Regions from separate parts of the Arthrobacter sp. K4-10C genome, predicted to be linked through region 3. Evidence: riboswitches for the same ligand, from Rfam matches in the RefSeq annotation. Region 3 holds a riboswitch; each other region holds the start of a gene.
The links. A riboswitch is a leader RNA that binds a small molecule or an ion and turns the genes downstream of it on or off. The one in region 3 is predicted to bind thiamine pyrophosphate.
Positions count from the first base shown of each region.

Region 1 (4,205 bases), on a different contig from region 3:
CCCAGCAGGACTCGCTGATCGGCAACGTCTACCTGGGCAAGGTCCAGAACGTCCTGCCTTCCATGGAGGCAGCCTTCGTTGACATCGGGCGCGGCCGTAACGCCGTTCTGTACGCAGGCGAGGTGAACTGGGAGGCCGTCAACCTCGAGGGCAAGCAGCGCCGTATCGAAAACGCCCTCAAGTCAGGCGACACCGTCCTGGTCCAGGTGACCAAGGACCCCGTCGGGCACAAGGGCGCACGCCTCACCAGCCAGATCTCGCTGCCCGGACGCTACCTTGTGTACGTGCCTGGCGGTTCCATGACGGGCATCTCCCGCAAGCTGCCCGACGTCGAACGCAACCGCCTCAAGCGCATCCTCAAGGACCGCCTCCCTGAGCAGGCTGGGGTCATCGTCCGCACAGCCGCGGAGGGAGCGTCCGAGGAAGAGCTGACGCACGACATCAATCGGCTGCGCGCGCAGTGGGAAGGCATCGAAAGCCAGTCCACCTCCACCAAGGTCCTGGCACCCGAACTGCTGTACGGCGAGCCGGACCTCACCATCAAGGTGGTGCGTGACGTCTTCAACGAGGACTTCTCCAAGCTGATCGTGTCCGGTGAAGAAGCCTGGGACACCATTGAGGCCTACGTCACCTACGTTGCCCCGGACTTGGTGGGCCGCCTTGAGAAGTGGACCAAGGACCAGGACATCTTTGCGGCATGGCGGATCGATGAGCAGATCCACAAGGCCCTGGAACGCAAGGTGTTCCTGCCCTCCGGCGGTTCTCTGGTGATCGACCGCACCGAGGCCATGACCGTGGTGGACGTCAACACCGGCAAGTTCACGGGCAGCGGCGGCAACCTTGAGGAAACCGTCACCAAGAACAACCTTGAAGCAGCCGAGGAAGTGGTGCGCCAGCTCCGCCTCCGCGATATCGGCGGCATTATCGTCATCGACTTCATCGACATGGTGCTGGAATCCAACCGGGACCTGGTCCTGCGCCGCCTGGTGGAATGCCTGGGCCGCGACCGCACCAAGCACCAGGTTGCCGAAGTCACGTCGCTGGGCCTGGTCCAGATGACCCGCAAGCGCATGGGCACGGGGCTCCTTGAGGTGTTCGGGGAGCAGTGCGAAGCGTGCGCCGGCCGCGGTGTGGTGACCCACGACGACCCCGTGGAGCATCGCCGCGCGAACATCGTTGCCGCCGAGCACCACGTGCAGCGTTCCGACATTCGGCCCGACGTCCGCGCCGAAGGGCACCGTAATGAGGGACAGCGGACCGACAGCAGCCAGCCGAACGGCAGGCCGGACCGCAAACGGCGGCGCGGACGCGGTGGCCAGCAGCCTGAAGCTGCCCCGGCTGCGGCGGTGCATGTCCATACCGTCCATCCGGATCCGGCCGATGCCGAGCGGCACGCGAAGGCGGAAGCCACCAGGCTGGCCCTTGCCAACATCGCTGCCGCGGCGCATGCGGCGCACCTGCACGATGACGAGGTGGCGGCGGCCAAACAGGCGCAGTCAGTCCAGCCCGAAACGCCGGCCGCAGAAGACAAGCACGACGCCGGCGCGGCGCCCCGGCCGGCGGCTGTCCTGACCTTCGGCGGCGAGAAGGTTGTCCTGCCGTTCGTGGAGCATGCCGAAGAACAGCAGCCGCAGCCGGCCCTCACCCTGGACCGGCTCGCTGAAGCTTTCGCCCACCTTGGTGAACCGGCACCTGCTGGTGAAACGCCGGCGGAAGAACATGAAACCAAGGTTTCCGAGGCCGGGCCGGTCAACGCCGAACAGCCGCCTGCACCCGCAGCAGAGGAAAAGGACTGGTCTGACCACACTGTGGACCAGACCCGCCAGCGCCGGCCGCGGCGCAACCGCAGCGCCAGCCGTGCCCAGGGTGCCGCCAATGAAACCACTGTGCAGCACCATGAGAACGCGCCTGCGGCCAGCACCGGGCACACACATGCTGCCAAGGCGCCGGAACCCGCGGCCTCCGCAGACCGCAAGGATGGGACTGCCAAACCCGCCGAGGCGCCCATCATCCTGGGCGTCGGGGTTCCCGCCTCCGAGCTGTAACCCTTGGCGGGTGCGCCGGGAGCCCCACCTTTCGACCAGTCCCCGTTTGGTGGACTTCTCCCCTCTGAAGTACCGGGGGAAAAGTCCACCAAACGGGGACTTTTCGCGCAATGCCCGCTTCACCTTTGAGGCGCCCGAAGCAAAACGGCTAGGCTGGGGGACTGACACGGGGTGCCGCGCGAAGGGCCGGCTGAGATCCAGACCCGTTGAACCTGTCCGGCTAGTACCGGCGAAGGGATGTCTCTTGTCTTCGACTCTTGTTTTGCCCCCAGTAGATCTCCAGGCCGGCACTCTTGAAACCGCTACCGTGCCGCCCGGGACCGGCAGGGACGTGCCGCGTGTCCTGTCCATCGCCGGCTCGGACCCGTCGGGGGGTGCAGGTATCCAGGCGGATCTGAAAAGCATCGCCGCTCACGGCGGGTACGGTATGGCCGCCATCACCGCCCTTACCGCACAGAACACCCACGGTGTGGCTGCGGTCCATGTGCCGCCGGTGTCCTTCCTGGCGGCCCAGCTGGATGCCATCAGCGACGACATCAGCATCGACGCCGTCAAGATCGGCATGCTGGGCGACGCCGGGGTGATCGCCGCCGTACGGACATGGCTGGAAAACGTACGCCCCGCCGTCGTGGTCCTCGACCCGGTGATGGTGGCCACCAGCGGTGACCGGCTGCTGCAAGAATCCGCCGAGGCGGCGCTTCGCGAACTCCTGCCGCTCGCGCACCTCATCACCCCCAACCTCGCCGAACTGGCCATCCTCGTAGGGGAGGAACAGCAGGACACCTGGGCCGGAGCCCTGGCACAGGGCAGGAAACTTGCCGCGGCCACCGGTGCCACGGTCCTGGTGAAAGGCGGCCATCTGGCGGGTGCGGACTGCCCGGACGCGCTGGTGAATACCGGCGGGCTGCTGGGCGCCGAGGTCGTGGAGGTGCCGGGGGAGCGGGTGGCAACCCGGAACAGCCACGGAACCGGCTGTTCGCTGTCCTCCGCAATGGCCACTGTCCAGGCGCGGCTGGGGGACTGGGAGGCGGCCCTGCGGGACGTGAAGCCCTGGCTGGTCGGTGCGCTGGAAACCGCTGGCCGCCTGGAGGTGGGAACCGGGAACGGGCCCGTCCACCATTTCCACCACGTGCGGCCGGTTCCGCACCAGGGGGCTTTCGCGGCCAGCCTCAGGGCTGCTGCTGAAGCGGACCTGGACGCCATTTACGGGCTGGACTTCATCCGCGGACTGGCCACGGGCAGCCTGCCCGAGAAGGAGTTTGCCTACTACCTGGCCCAGGACGCCATCTACCTCAACGGCTACTCCCGGATCCTGGCAAGGGCAAGCGCCCTTGCGCCCACCGAGGCGGAGCAGCTGTTTTGGGCCGGGTCCGCGCAGCAGTGCCTTGAAGTGGAGTCTGAGCTGCACAGGTCCTGGCTGAGCACCCGCACCGTCCGGCCCGAATTGGGTCCTGTGACAAAGTCCTACGTCGACCACCTCACGGCGGCCTCGGCGTCGGGCAGTTACGCGGTGCTGGCCGCGGCCGTCCTCCCTTGTTTCTGGCTGTACGCGGAGGTGGGCAAAAAGCTGCACGCCCAGTTCCTGGCCGCAGGTGAACCGGCCGGGCACCCCTACGCCGAGTGGCTCCGGACCTACGCCGACGAGGACTTCGCCGAGGCAACCCGCAAGGCCATCGCCTTCGTGGACGAGGCCGGCCGGAACGCGTCGGACGCTGAACGGGCCGCCATGGCCACGGCCTTCAAGCAGTCCTGCCGCCTGGAAGTGGAGTTTTTCGACGCGCCGCGGCTGCACTCCTGAGCCTCCCGGGGCGGTCCCGGCGGTATCATGGATGGTGCGCGGTACCGCCGCCCACTGTGGTGCCACTGTCCTGTGGTTGCTATCACAGTAGGCGCGCCGGAGCCAGCCTCATTTGCGGCCGAAGACGAAATTAGCGTAGTCTAGTTCTTCGGTGCTTACGCCAACACTTGGGTTATGACCCCACGGCGTTGAGGCACAGCGAGAAACCAGCCTGTTAGAGCCGGTTCCGCACGCAAATTTTGTTAGAAACGTCGAGAGAAGTGAGTTCCCAAGTGGTGTACGCGATTGTCCGCGCAGGCGGCCGCCAAGAGAAGGTTTCCGTCGGAGACTTCGTTACCCTGAACCGCGTCGCCGGTGGGGCT
Region 1 is NZ_JBNHFI010000015.1:22,324-26,528, reverse strand. It holds gene AC5RUU_RS18405 (Rne/Rng family ribonuclease) at 1-2,045, shown strand, start outside; TPP riboswitch at 2,203-2,300, shown strand; gene thiD (bifunctional hydroxymethylpyrimidine kinase/phosphomethylpyrimidine kinase) at 2,308-3,843, shown strand; gene rplU (50S ribosomal protein L21) at 4,116-4,205, shown strand, end outside.
Region 1: another riboswitch for thiamine pyrophosphate. It lies ahead of thiD (bifunctional hydroxymethylpyrimidine kinase/phosphomethylpyrimidine kinase); the one in region 3 lies ahead of thiC (phosphomethylpyrimidine synthase ThiC).

Region 2 (4,205 bases), on a different contig from region 3:
AAATCAAGGAAATCAACGACCGGGCATCCATTTCTACTCCTCCAGTCTAGCGGCACAGGGCCTGAATACCGGCTTTTGCGCTTTGCAGGCCGGGAAGCTGGGCCTCCAGCGCGCGTCAGTCGACCAGTTCGAAGTGGACCTCACGGGTGGCGATGTCGGAGGAAAGCAGGCGGACGCGGACCTTCGTGCCTGACTCCAGATCGCCGGCGCAGCGGGCCGTTACGGCAGGTTCGGCAATCTGGATGACGCCGGAGCCGCCGTTCCCGTTTCCGTTCTTCCCGTTTCCGTTCCTGCCGTTGCCACCGTTCCCGTTGTCCTTCTGCGGCTTCGACCCGGAGATGACGATGGCATCGAACTCCTGGCCGACATGGTTCACCAGCAGCGCAGCTTCCACGGTATCCAGGGCCATCCGCTCCATCCGGGACGCCAGCTGGTCAGAGCCCGCCATGATCTCGGGCAGTGAGGGAAGGGCCTCCCGTGCCCAGCCGGGCACGTTGCCGCCATTGCTCAGGGCCTCACAGATCACCAGCACGAAACGGTCCACTAGCCGTCGCAGGGGAGCGGTGGTGTGGGCGTAGGCGGCACCGATGGCTGACTGGACCGCGTCCTCCGGGATGCTGCCGTCAAAGGCAGTGTAGGAGGCTCCACGGAACAGCATCCCTGCCGAGTGCAGGATCGCCAGCTGGCGGGGTTCGGTGGGGTCCAGGGTGCGCAGGTACTCGCCGTAGCCGGCCTGCCCGTCCCACGGTTTCCCCAGCACCTCAGTCTGGAGCCTGAAGTGGTTCAGGGAACGTTCATCGGGTGCCGGCATGGTCCGCAGGATCCCCACTTTGCCAGCCAGCATGAGCTGCGCCGCGGCCATCCCCGTCATGAGCGAGATCTGGGCGTTCCAGTCCTCAACGGGCAGCTGCGGGGCGGCGGCGATACGGTAGCCCCCATCCGGGAGCTGGACAATCTCCTGCTCCGGCATGTTAAGGCTGGCGCCGTCCCGCGCGCGTTCCAGCTCCACGCGCTTGAGGCCCACTTCTTTCAGCAGTTGCAGGACCGGGGATGCGCTCCCGGCATCCAGCTCGGCCTGCGCGCCCTTGTAGCTCAATTTGGCCCGGCTGCGAATCCTCGCCCGCCTGACAGCGACAGAGGTGACTTCCGCGTTCCCGTCCAGGCGGAAGTCCCAGACAAAGGCGGAACAGTCCTGCCCCGGCAGCAGGCTTCCCGCGCCTTCGCTGATCACCTCCGGATGCAGCGGAATCCGCCCGTCGGGGGCATAGAAAGTCTGCCCGCGGCGCCGGGTTTCGGTGTCCAGCGGACCGCCGGGCGTTACGAAGGCGGGAACGTCGGCGATGGCGTACAGCACGTGGTAGCCGTCGCCGTCGGCTTCGATGAACAGGGCCTGGTCCAGGTCGGTGGACGACGCGGGGTCGATGGTGATGAATTCGACCCCGGTCAGATCGTAGGCCGGCAGTTCCAGCGCAGCCACGGCGGCCTCCGCGTCACGGACAGCAGGTTCCGGGTACGGCCCCGGAAGTTCCAGCTCCGTCCGCAACGCGCCCAATGCCTCTTCCAGGGCGTTGTTGTGCTCATGGACGTTGGGAGCCAGCCGATGATGTGACACGAAAATCAGCCTAGCCGGAAGACCGTCGAATATGCAGGGCATCGGCTCCACGGAAGGGCCGGGCCGTGTTGCCCTGCCGGGCAAGTCAGGAACCGGCAGCATCCAGGGTGGCCAGGAGTGAGGCTGCCGCCGCGGCGGGGTCGGTCGCTTCGGTGATCGCACGGACCACCACAATCCTGCGGGCTCCGGCGTCCACCACCTGCTCCACATTGGCGTGGTCGATGCCGCCGATCGCGAACCAGGGCACCCCGGATCCGGCGTCACGGGAACCGGCAGTGGCTGTTGCGGCGTACCTCACCAGGTCCAGTCCGACCGCGGCCCTGCCGGGTTTGGTGGGTGTGGCCCAGACCGGCCCCACGCAAAAGTAGTCCAGGCCGGCGGGTCCGGCTGCGGCAGCGAGGGCGGCATCAACTTGGGCCGTCGTGTGGCTTGAGAGCCCGATGGCACCGTTGCCGTTGAGCAGGGTGCGTGCCGCCGGCAGAGGCAGGTCCTTTTGGCCGATGTGGAACACGGGCGCACCGGACAGCACGGCGATGTCGGCACGGTCGTTGACGGCCCACAACCGGCCGTGGCGCTGCGCGGTCTCCTTCAGGACGGCCAGGAGTTCCAGCTCCTCCGCCGCTTCGATGGACTTGTCGCGGAGCTGGATGATGTCCACGCCCCCGGCGAAGGCAGCGTCGACGAAGTCCGCGAAGTCGCCCCGGTCCCGGCGGGCGTCGGTGCAAAGGTACAGGCGGGCAGCCTTCAGCCCGAAGGTTCCTTCGGCTGTGGTGAAGGCATCGGTTGCGGAGGCGCCGGCAGCGGCAGGGGAGCGGGACACATTCATGGCTGCAAGCCTAGTTCCTCTACACTGGCCTCGTACTGCGGGAGCCCGTGGCAGCTGTCATAAAGCGCCCGGCTGAGAGGGCGTTAGAGCCGACCGCTTGACCTGATCCGGCTAGTACCGGCGTAGGGAAGGAACCACATGCGCATCCCAGACACAGCGCCCCCGGCGTCCCCGGACAGCACCATCCGGGCCGACGTAGCAGTGATCGGCGGGGGCGTGGTCGGACACGCGATCGCCTGGGAAGCCCAACGCTCGGGGCGCACCGTGGCGCTGATCGACGACGCGCCGGGCTCAGGTGCCAGCTGGGCGGCTGCCGGGATGCTCGCGCCCGTGAGCGAGTTGCACTACCAGGAGGAGGACCTCCTGGACCTCATGCTGGCGTCCTCGGCCAAGTGGCCCCGCTTTGCCACCGAATTGGAGGCCGCCTCCGGTCAGCGAACCGGCTACCTTCCGACACCGACCCTCGCCGTGGGTGCCGATGCCGCCGACCGCCAGGCACTGATGGACCTGCGCGCGGTGCAGGCGGCCAACGGACTTGCGGTGGAGCCCCTGACCGTCCGCGAGGCCCGGCGGCGTGAACCCCTGCTGAGCCCGGCCATCGCCTGCGCCCTCGACACACCCTCGGACCACCAGGTGGATCCCCGTCTCCTGGTGTCCTGCCTGCGGCGCGCCATGGCAGACCACGTTGCCCGCACCGGCGGCATCGGAACCGCAGCAGGGACGGTGGATGGCTACGCGGTGCCGGACCGGGCCCTGGGCCTGGTGTGGGCCGGCGGAGAAGTTGCCGGCGTCCGGCTCGCTGGCGGCGGCACCGTCCTGGCCGGCGAAACAGTGGTGGCCAATGGACTGGACGCCGGCGGCCTGTCGGACCTTCCAGGGGGCCTGCACCTGCCGCTGCGGCCAGTGCATGGGGACATCCTGCGCCTTGCCGTGCCCCGCCAGCTCCAACCGCTGGTGACTTCCACCGTCCGTGGACTGGTCCGCGGCGTGCCGGTGTACATCGTCCCCCGGGCGGACGGGACAGTGGTGATCGGAGCCACCCAGCGTGAGGACGCCCTCGCCGGGACTGATGCCCCGGCGCACCAAAACCCCTGCTCTGGCCGCAGCGGCGTATCCGCGGGCGGGGTCTACCAGCTCCTCCGGGACGCGCAGGTACTGGTGCCCGCTGTCGCCGAGCTTGAAGTGTTGGAGTGCACGGCGCGGGCCCGGCCGGGAACCCCGGACAATGCCCCGCTGCTGGGAAGGGTGCCGGTGTCTGGTGAATCAAGTCCCGGGCAGCCGGCTCACATCGCCGGCCTGATCATCGCCACGGGGTTCTTCCGGCACGGCGTCCTCCTCTCGCCCGTCGCCGCCGCCATCTGCCGGGATCTCTTGGACGGCACCGCGGACCCCCGCTGGGAGCCGTTCAACCCGGGCCGCTTTTCCGGCCATGAATCCCCCGCCCCAAGTTTCAACATCAAGGAGACAGCATGAAGATCACCCTGAACGGAAACCACCACTTGGTGGCTGAAGGGGCCTCCATCACTACGCTCGTCGGCGAGGTCACCGGCCGCGCACTCGGCCCTGACGGCCAGGCAACGGACGGCAAAAGGCTGGGCGTCGCGGTGGCACACAACGCCGTCGTGGTGCCCCGCAGCCAATGGTTCGCAACAGCGCTCGCCGACGGTGACGACGTCGAACTCGTCACGGCTGTGCAGGGAGGCTGACACCATGACGGAAAGCACCACCCTTCCCTCGGCTGGAGCGCCTGTACTGGACGACGCCCTG
Region 2 is NZ_JBNHFI010000001.1:109,399-113,603, reverse strand. It holds gene AC5RUU_RS00470 (RNB domain-containing ribonuclease) at 116-1,612, opposite strand; gene thiE (thiamine phosphate synthase) at 1,698-2,438, opposite strand; TPP riboswitch at 2,466-2,584, shown strand; gene thiO (glycine oxidase ThiO) at 2,577-3,911, shown strand; gene thiS (sulfur carrier protein ThiS) at 3,908-4,144, shown strand; gene AC5RUU_RS00450 (thiazole synthase) at 4,149-4,205, shown strand, end outside.
Region 2: another riboswitch for thiamine pyrophosphate. It lies ahead of thiO (glycine oxidase ThiO); the one in region 3 lies ahead of thiC (phosphomethylpyrimidine synthase ThiC).

Region 3 (4,205 bases):
CGGCGAGGGAAGCCTGGTCCTCGAAGAGCAGCGCGGTATGGAAGAGGCCGGCCTCTCCCCTGCCCGGAAGATTCAGCCCGGGCGCGGGCGCCAGGTGGACCAGCGGCTTCTGCAGGCGGCCGAGGTAGAGCCCGCCGTCCTGCTCCGCAACAACCTCAAGGCCGAGGGCACGCTGGTAGTAATCGGTCATGACCTTCATGTCGCCGACCTTGAGCATCACGGTGCCCATGGCGAGGTCGGCGGGAAGAAGATCCTGGCTGGTGGCTTCTGCAGTCATTGAACGCTCCCTGTGCTGGAGGCCGTGCGGATAAGACGGCCTGTCACAGTTAAAATTACTTGAAGCTTCAATTTATTCCAAGCACCTTTGAATTCCTGCAAACTCTTCAGGCGATGACGCGGCCTCCCAGCACCACGTGGGCCAGCTTCCGGATTGCGGCCGGCCGGACACGCGGATCGTCCCTGCAGATGACGACGTCGGCCCGCGCACCTTCCTGCAGGCCGTCCGCTCCGAGCCACTCCCGTGCGGACCAGCAGGCTGCGTCCAGCGCTGCGGGCATGGGAAGCCCGGCGGAATGCAAGGCGAAGATCTCGTCGGCGATCCGTCCGTGGCGGATGACGCTTCCGGCGTCCGTGCCGGCGAAAATCCGTACGCCGGCGTCGTAGGCCTCACCTACCCGTTCCAGGTGACGCTCCCACAGGGCAAGCATGTGCGCTGCATAGCGCGGAAACTTTGGCTGCGCCTGGGCGGCAATGTCGGGAAACGTGGCGATGTTCACCAGGGTGGGGACGATGGGCACGCCCTGCTCCGCGAAGCGGGGAAGGTGCCGGGGCAGGAGCCCGGTGGCATGCTCAATGCAGTCAATGCCGGCGTCCAGCATCTGGTCCAGGGTGTCTTCCGCGAAGCAGTGGGCGGTCACCCGGGAGCCTTCGTCGTGCGCGGCCTGCACAGCATCCCGGACGACGGCGGCGGGAAACGAGGGTGCCAGGTCCCCGGCCCGGCGGTCGATCCAGTCCCCCACGAGCTTCACCCAACCGTCTCCGTCGCGTGCCTGTTTGCGCACGGCCTCCACGAGGTTCTCCGGCTCCACCTCGTCCGCGAAGCCGCGAAGGTATCGGCGGGTGCGGGCAACGTGGCGTCCGGCCCTGATCAGCACCGGAAAGTCCCGGCCTCCCTGCATCCACCGGGTATCTGCCGGTGAACCGGCATCGCGCACCAGCAACGTGCCCGCCGCCAGGTCTGCCCGGGCCTGGGCGGCCGCGGTTGGAGCATCCACCGGCCCGCCGGGCCCGAGCCCGATGTGGCAGTGGGCATCCACCAGGCCCGGCAGCACCCAGCCGTCCAGCACGCGGTCCGGTGCCTGCTGCGGGCGGGCGAACGTGAGTTTCCCGTCCACTGACCACAGGCCCCGGTGTTCGCTGTCCGGTGCAGTCAGCACTGGCCCGCTGAATTCGATGATCTTCGGCATCCGGCACCCTTTTCGTCGCCAGTCAGGCTAGCACTGCCAATATGACAAGGGCTTCCGGAGCGGCTGTGGTAGCTTCGTTCCTGACCACACGGGTGCCCCTGCAGGGGCTGAGATCGGGCTGATGCAGCCTGCGACCGTCGAACCTGTCCGGGTAATGCCGGCGAAGGAAGTGAGTATTCCTTGAGTACACCAAATGAACAGCTGAGCCCTACCCGAAACCAGCCAGGGACAGCCCTGCCTGGTGAGAAGCCCGCGGAACCTGTTACCCAATCTTTGGCGTCGCATTCGTTGGCCTTCATAGAAGACACGGCTAACGGAATCCGGGTTCCGGTGACGGAGATTTCCCTGGAACCGTCACCCAATGGGGAAGTCAACGAGCCCTTCCGTACCTACCGGACCGCCGGCCCGGGCAGCGATCCGGTGATGGGCCTGCCTCCCTTCCGCTCCGCATGGATCGCGGCGCGGGAAGATACGGAAGCGTACAGCGGCAGGGGCCGGAACCTGCTCGACGACGGCCGCTCGGCTGTGCGCCGCGGTGCAGCCTCCGCTGAGTGGAGGGGTGCGCAGCCGGTGCCCCGCCGCGCCGTCGAAGGCCGGACCGTGACCCAGATGCACTATGCCAGGCAGGGCATCATCACCCCCGAGATGCGCTTTGTGGCCCTGCGAGAGAACTGCGATGTGGAGCTGGTCCGCAGCGAACTGGCCGCCGGCCGCGCCATCATCCCCAGCAACATCAACCACCCGGAGTCGGAGCCGATGATCATCGGCAAGGCATTCCTGGTGAAGATCAACGCCAACATCGGCAACTCCGCCGTGACCAGCTCCATAGCCGAAGAAGTGGACAAACTGCAATGGGCCACGCAGTGGGGCGCGGACACCGTCATGGACCTCTCCACCGGTGACGATATCCACACAACGCGGGAATGGATCATCCGCAACTCCCCTGTGCCGATCGGTACGGTTCCCATCTACCAGGCGCTTGAGAAGGTCAACGGCGAGGCCAACAAGCTAACCTGGGAAATTTTCCGTGACACTGTCATCGAGCAGTGCGAACAGGGTGTGGACTACATGACCGTCCATGCCGGCGTCCTGCTCCGTTACGTGCCGTTGACTGCCAACCGGGTCACCGGCATCGTCTCCCGGGGCGGATCAATCATGGCCGGCTGGTGCCTGGCGCACCACCAGGAGAACTTCCTCTACACGCACTTCGACGAGCTGTGTGAGATCTTCGCCAGGTACGACGTGGCGTTTTCGCTGGGAGACGGCCTGCGGCCCGGAGCAACGGCGGACGCCAACGACGCCGCGCAATTCGCGGAACTGGACACGCTCGCGGAACTGACGCAGCGCGCCTGGGAACACGACGTCCAGGTAATGGTGGAGGGGCCGGGGCACATTCCCTTCCACCTGGTCCGGGAAAACGTCGAGCGCCAGCAGGAGTTGTGCAAGGGCGCCCCGTTCTACACCCTGGGTCCCCTGGTTACCGACGTAGCGCCCGGCTATGACCACATCACATCAGCCATCGGCGCCACGGAGATCGCCCGGTACGGCACGGCGATGCTCTGCTACGTGACTCCAAAGGAACACCTGGGCCTGCCCAACAAGGACGACGTCAAGACGGGAGTCATTACCTACAAGATTGCAGCGCACGCCGCAGACCTGGCCAAGGGCCACCCCGGCGCTCACGAACGGGATGACGCACTGTCAAAGGCCCGCTTCGAGTTCCGCTGGCGGGACCAGTTCGCCCTGTCGCTGGACCCGGTGACCGCCGAGGCTTTCCATGACGAGACGCTGCCCGCGGAGCCGGCCAAGACGGCCCATTTCTGCTCCATGTGCGGACCCAAGTTCTGCTCCATGCGGATCAGCCAGGACATCCGGGATGAGTACGGCTCCGCGGAAGCGCAGGCAGCCCTGGCGGACATGGCAAGCGGCATGCGGGAGAAGAGCCAGGAATTCATGGCCTCGGGAGGCAGGGTTTACCTGCCGGAGCTGCGGCTACCCGAGAGTATCTCCACATAGAAGCCTTCCCTTTCGTCCGGCTGGCTATTGGGGGCCGGCCGGGCGGAGGGGAAGCCCGGGCCTGCGCGGGTCAGGACGCGCGGGCAGGCTGGGCCCTGCTGACGTCTCTGATGAAGGACCGGATGGTCCGGTCCCCGTCCGCGGAGTCCTGGGGCCTGTGCCCTCCGGGAGAGACGCGGTGCACGGCTCCGGTTTCGCGGAGGTAGCCGGCGATTTCCTCGTACAGGGGTTCCCAGCCCCCGGTCAGGACCAGGGTGGGGACGCCCGGAACGATATGCAGCGGCGCCTCCCATGAGGGCGCCTGCAGCCGGAGGCGCCTGGCGGACCGCTTCTCCTCCGCGGTGGCCGGTTCCTGCAGGTCAGTGGCGTACACCCGGCGCACAAACTCCCGCTGGAAATCGTCATCGCTGAGCTGGTGGCGGACCTCGAGCAGCGGCTGCATCAGCCTAATGTGGGCCGCGGTGGCCGGCAGTTCCGCCGTCAGTGACAGGCAGGCGGGTTCCACGAGTGTCAGAGAATAGACGAGGTCCGGCCGTTCGACGGCGGCCATCATGGCCGCGATGGCACCCTGGGCATGCGCCACCACGTGTCCGCCGGCGGCGCCCCGTCCGTCATCGGCCAGGGACCGCAGCACGATGGCGGTGTCTGCCGCGAATGAGGACTCGACAGGTTCCGCCTCCGGGTCAAAGCCGTGGCGGCGCAGGAACAGTGCGTCGTAGGACA
Region 3 is NZ_JBNHFI010000009.1:17,802-22,006, forward strand. It holds gene AC5RUU_RS13550 (VOC family protein) at 1-277, opposite strand, end outside; gene AC5RUU_RS13555 (amidohydrolase family protein) at 384-1,466, opposite strand; TPP riboswitch at 1,545-1,652, shown strand; gene thiC (phosphomethylpyrimidine synthase ThiC) at 1,647-3,482, shown strand; gene AC5RUU_RS13565 (alpha/beta hydrolase) at 3,553-4,205, opposite strand, start outside.

Region 4 (4,205 bases), on a different contig from region 3:
GCAGTGTGAGCGTGAGGCCGGCAAGGGGGAACAGCAAGAACTCGAAGGCCAACGCCACCGAGGCCGACACCCAGTCGATGGACAGCGCCAGTACAACGGTGATGAGGACGACGGCGGCCAGCTTGCTGAGCGGATTGGCGCGGGTCAGCAGGGCGTGGTTGCCGCGCAGGTTCAGTTCCTGCCTCACAGGGCCACCTTTTCCGTCGTTGCCAGCTTCAGCTCTGTCCCGCCCAGGGCGGCGGTGAACTCGGTGTCGTGGGTCACGGACACTACGGCGGTGCCGGAATCAAGCAGTTCGGAGAGGAAGGACGCCAGCTCGGCCCAGGTGTTGGCGTCCTGGCCAAACGTCGGCTCGTCCAGAACCAGCACCTGCGGGCTGGCCGCAAGGACGGTTGCCACGGAGAGCCGCCGCTTCTCCCCGCCGGAGAGGGTGTAGGGGTTGGCATCCACCAGGGATGTGAGCCGCAGCCGCTCCAGCAGTTCGTCGACGCGGTCCTCGCCGTGGCCCAGGTGCCGCGGTCCGAACAGCAGCTCATCCAGCACCCGGCCGGTGACGAACTGGTGCTCCGGCTCCTGGAACACCGTTCCCACCCGCTCGATCAGCTGCTCGGCCTTCCATTTGTAGGGGTCAATCCCCGCGCCCCGGCTCAGGTCGGTCGCTGCCGAGACCTTTCCGGCGACCGGCTCCAGCAGCCCCGCGAGGGTCAGAGCAAAGGTCGACTTCCCCGCGCCGTTGGGCCCGGTAATTGCGAGCGCCTGCCCGGCCCGGACCTGCGCGGAGATGCCCTCCTGCACGGGGACCGGCGGAATTTTCCGGAATCCGCTGCGGCGGGGACGTTCCCTGGACACGGCCACTTTCTCCGCGGCCAGCAGGAGGTTTCCCGTGCCGGGGGCAGGAACCGCGGCACGCGCACGCGTGGCCGGCAGGTAACCGGGCACCCATACCCCGGCTCCCACCAGCATGGCGCGAGCCTCGCCAAGCACCCGGTCCGGCGGTCCGTCAAGGAGCACGGCGGGATCAGCGGCCGAGCCTGGCTGCAAGACCACAATCCGGTCCACCAGGTCCTTCCACACCGACACCCGGTGCTCCACCACCACCAGCGTTGCCCCGGTTTTGTCCAGGCAGCGTTCCACGGCGGCACGGACCTCGAGCACTCCTGCCGGGTCGAGGTTCGCGGTTGGCTCGTCCAGCAGAATCAACCCGGGGCGCATGGCAAGGATGCCCGCCAGGGCAAGGCGCTGTTTCTGCCCGCCGGACAGCGCCGACGTGGGGTGGTCCAGTGGCAGGTGGGAAAGCCCGACGTCGGCCAGCGCCTCGTGGACGCGGGTCCAGATGGCGCCGCGGGGGACGGCGAGGTTCTCTGCGCCGAAGGCGACGTCGTCCCCAACCCTCGAGAGGACCACCTGCGTTTCGGGGTCCTGCTGCATCAGGCCAGCGCGGCCGCGCTGCCCCCGGGGGGACCCGCCGTCGACCAGCAGCGAACCCGACTCGTCGGAATCGCTGGCCTCGCCGTCGTCGTTCGCATCACCCAGGACTCCGGCCAGGGCATGGAGCAGCGTGGACTTGCCGGCGCCGGAGGGGCCCAGCAGGAGCACCCGCTCCCCCGGCCTGATGTCCAGGTCAAGGCCGTGGACGGCGGGCTTGGGGCGGCCGGCGTGCCGCCAGCCCCAGCCGCGGGCAGTGACGGCGGCGGGACGCACGGCCCCGGCCACGCCCTCGTGGATTGGCGCCTGCATCAGGAGAAGACGGGCTCCGTTGCCGCCTTCCGGGAAGCGAAGGAGCTCAGGACGCCGGTCCTGGCCAGGCCGCGGGTGGCAATCCAGGACAGGGCGCCGGCGATGACCGCGCCGGAAATCGCGGTGAAGATGATGTAAGCCAGCTTGTCGCCGGCCGGGTAGGCGATGTTCCAGCCCCACGGCGCGAAGGAGTCGTTCAGGCCGCAAAAGAGGCCGGCGGCGGCACCGGCGAGCAGCGCGACCGGCAAGTTGAACTTCTTGTAGACGAAGACCGCGAAGATGATCTCGGCGCCGAGGCCCTGGACGAGGCCGGAGAACAGGACCGACGCGCCGTACTGTGAGCCCATCAGGAGCTCACCAGTGGCTGCGACGGTCTCGCAGAACAAGGCGGCGCCGGGCTTGCGGATGATGAGCATGCCCAGCACTGCCGGGATCATCCAGCCACCGGCAATCAGGCCGGTGAGCGGCGGGTAAACGGCGTTCATGGGCCCGGATACTGCGGCTGCTCCCTGGGACCATGCCCAGAAAATGACGCCGCCAGCGATGGCGATCAGGGCCGCCACCACGATGTCCACGACCCGCCAGGACTTGCTGGTGGTCTTCTTGATTGCTGCAGTGCTCATGGAATCCTCCTGGGAAACAGGAGGGGAAAGCACGGCAAACGGCACTTCACCGCTGCCGGACTTCGAGAACTCGACTCCCTTGCGCCGGTACTAACCGGATCAGGTTCGAGGGTCTGCGGCTGTCCGCACTCTCAGCGCCCACCTGCGGTTCCTGGCCTTGCCAGTTCCGACGGCGGCGCTCCCCTGTCGTTGTGTGTTGCTTGATTTGGATGATGCATTGGATTGCCCTGTTGGGCGTGGTCCAGTTTACACCTGGACAGGGGTAGATTGTGGGCCATGACTGCCAATCCGCCGCATGTGACTGACTACGATCCGGACTCCGACGCCGTACAGCCGGAGGGCTCGCTGCAGGCCCTCATCGGCCGCATCGAAGGCGAAATCCACGAACTCCAGTTTCCAGGCTTCTCGCTGGACGACGCCCTGAACCTTGGCCTCCTCCTCGTGGAACTCGGGAAGGAACGCGGGCTGCCCATCGCGATCGACATCACCAAGGGTGAACAGGTCCTGTTCCACGTGGCCCTGCCCGGCGCCACCCCTGACAACGAACACTGGATCCGCGCGAAGCAACGGACAGCCGCCCGGTATGAGGTGCCTTCCCTCCTGGTGGGGCTGCGCGGCCGCCTCCGCGGGGGCCGGATCGAGGACCAGGGGTGGTTCGATCAAACGAAGTACGCGGCACATGGCGGTTCTTTCCCCGTCTACGTGGAGGGCGTGGGGTCGGTAGCCACCGTCACGGTTTCCGGACTCCCGCAGGTGCAGGACCACGACCTGGTGGTGGAGGCGATGCGTGAGGTGCTGCGGTCAACAGGGGCAGACGGCGCACCATGACCGGCTGGCCGGCTGAGAACCCCGTCCGGGCGGCGGTGGACAAGGCAGAGGACGAGATGATTTTCATTGGCCCGGACCATCCCTACTATCCCCTGCTGGCCGAACTGGTGTCCGCCGTCGGCAAGGCATGGCAACAGGGGTACGAGCACGGCCGCAACGGCGGACAGCACCCCAACCCCTACACCTGGACCGGCCCGGCATAAGGGGACTGCACAGTGTTGGCTTCCGGATACCCCGGCGCGGAAACAAAGCTTGCTTAGCTTTTGATAGTAATCATGCTTACTATATTGTTTCAACGCGTTTGAGGAGTATGGGAACATGGCAGTCAGCACCCGCCCCACGGGCGTCCGAACCGCCCTGCAGTGGTCTGCCCTGACTTCGGCTGCCGTATTCCTGCTCGCAGGCATCCTTGGATTCGTTCCGGGCATCACGAGCAACTACGGTTCCCTTGGCTTTGCGGGCCCCGGTTCGGAAGCGCTGCTGCTGGGTATCTTCCAGGTATCCGTCCTCCACAACCTCGTCCATCTTCTCTTCGGCATCGCAGGGGTTTTCATGGCAGGCACCCACCGGCAGGCGAGGAACTTCCTCATCTATGGCGGGGTCATCTACCTGGTCCTCTGGCTGTATGGCCTCCTAATCGGAGACACCACACCCGCCAACTTCATTCCCGAGAACTCTGCGGACAACTGGCTGCACCTCATCCTGGGCCTGGCCATGATCGCCCTGGCCGTCCTGCTCTCCCCCCGCACCACCCCGGCAGGCCGCCGGGAACGCTGACCACCCCCACTGCCGCCAGTGCAGACGGCAATGGCACACATTACCCAGATCAAGGAGCACCCATGGAAATTCCGAAGCCCAGAGGCCCCATCAGCAGCGCCCTGTTCGACGTTCTGGCGGACGGCCCGGACGGCTCCGGCGAAGCCCTTGCGGGGCTGTCGGAACTGGTCCCGCAGCGCCTGGCGGAAACGGGAGACATCATCGGCGATGATGATGCCCAGCTGGCCCTCTTCTGCCTCT
Region 4 is NZ_JBNHFI010000008.1:49,004-53,208, reverse strand. It holds gene AC5RUU_RS12455 (energy-coupling factor transporter transmembrane component T family protein) at 1-187, opposite strand, end outside; gene AC5RUU_RS12450 (ABC transporter ATP-binding protein) at 184-1,737, opposite strand; gene AC5RUU_RS12445 (ECF transporter S component) at 1,737-2,360, opposite strand; TPP riboswitch at 2,419-2,555, opposite strand; gene AC5RUU_RS12440 (heme-degrading domain-containing protein) at 2,637-3,188, shown strand; gene AC5RUU_RS12435 (hypothetical protein) at 3,185-3,391, shown strand; gene AC5RUU_RS12430 (DUF4383 domain-containing protein) at 3,507-3,965, shown strand; gene AC5RUU_RS12425 (iron-containing redox enzyme family protein) at 4,028-4,205, shown strand, end outside.
Region 4: another riboswitch for thiamine pyrophosphate. It lies ahead of AC5RUU_RS12445 (ECF transporter S component); the one in region 3 lies ahead of thiC (phosphomethylpyrimidine synthase ThiC).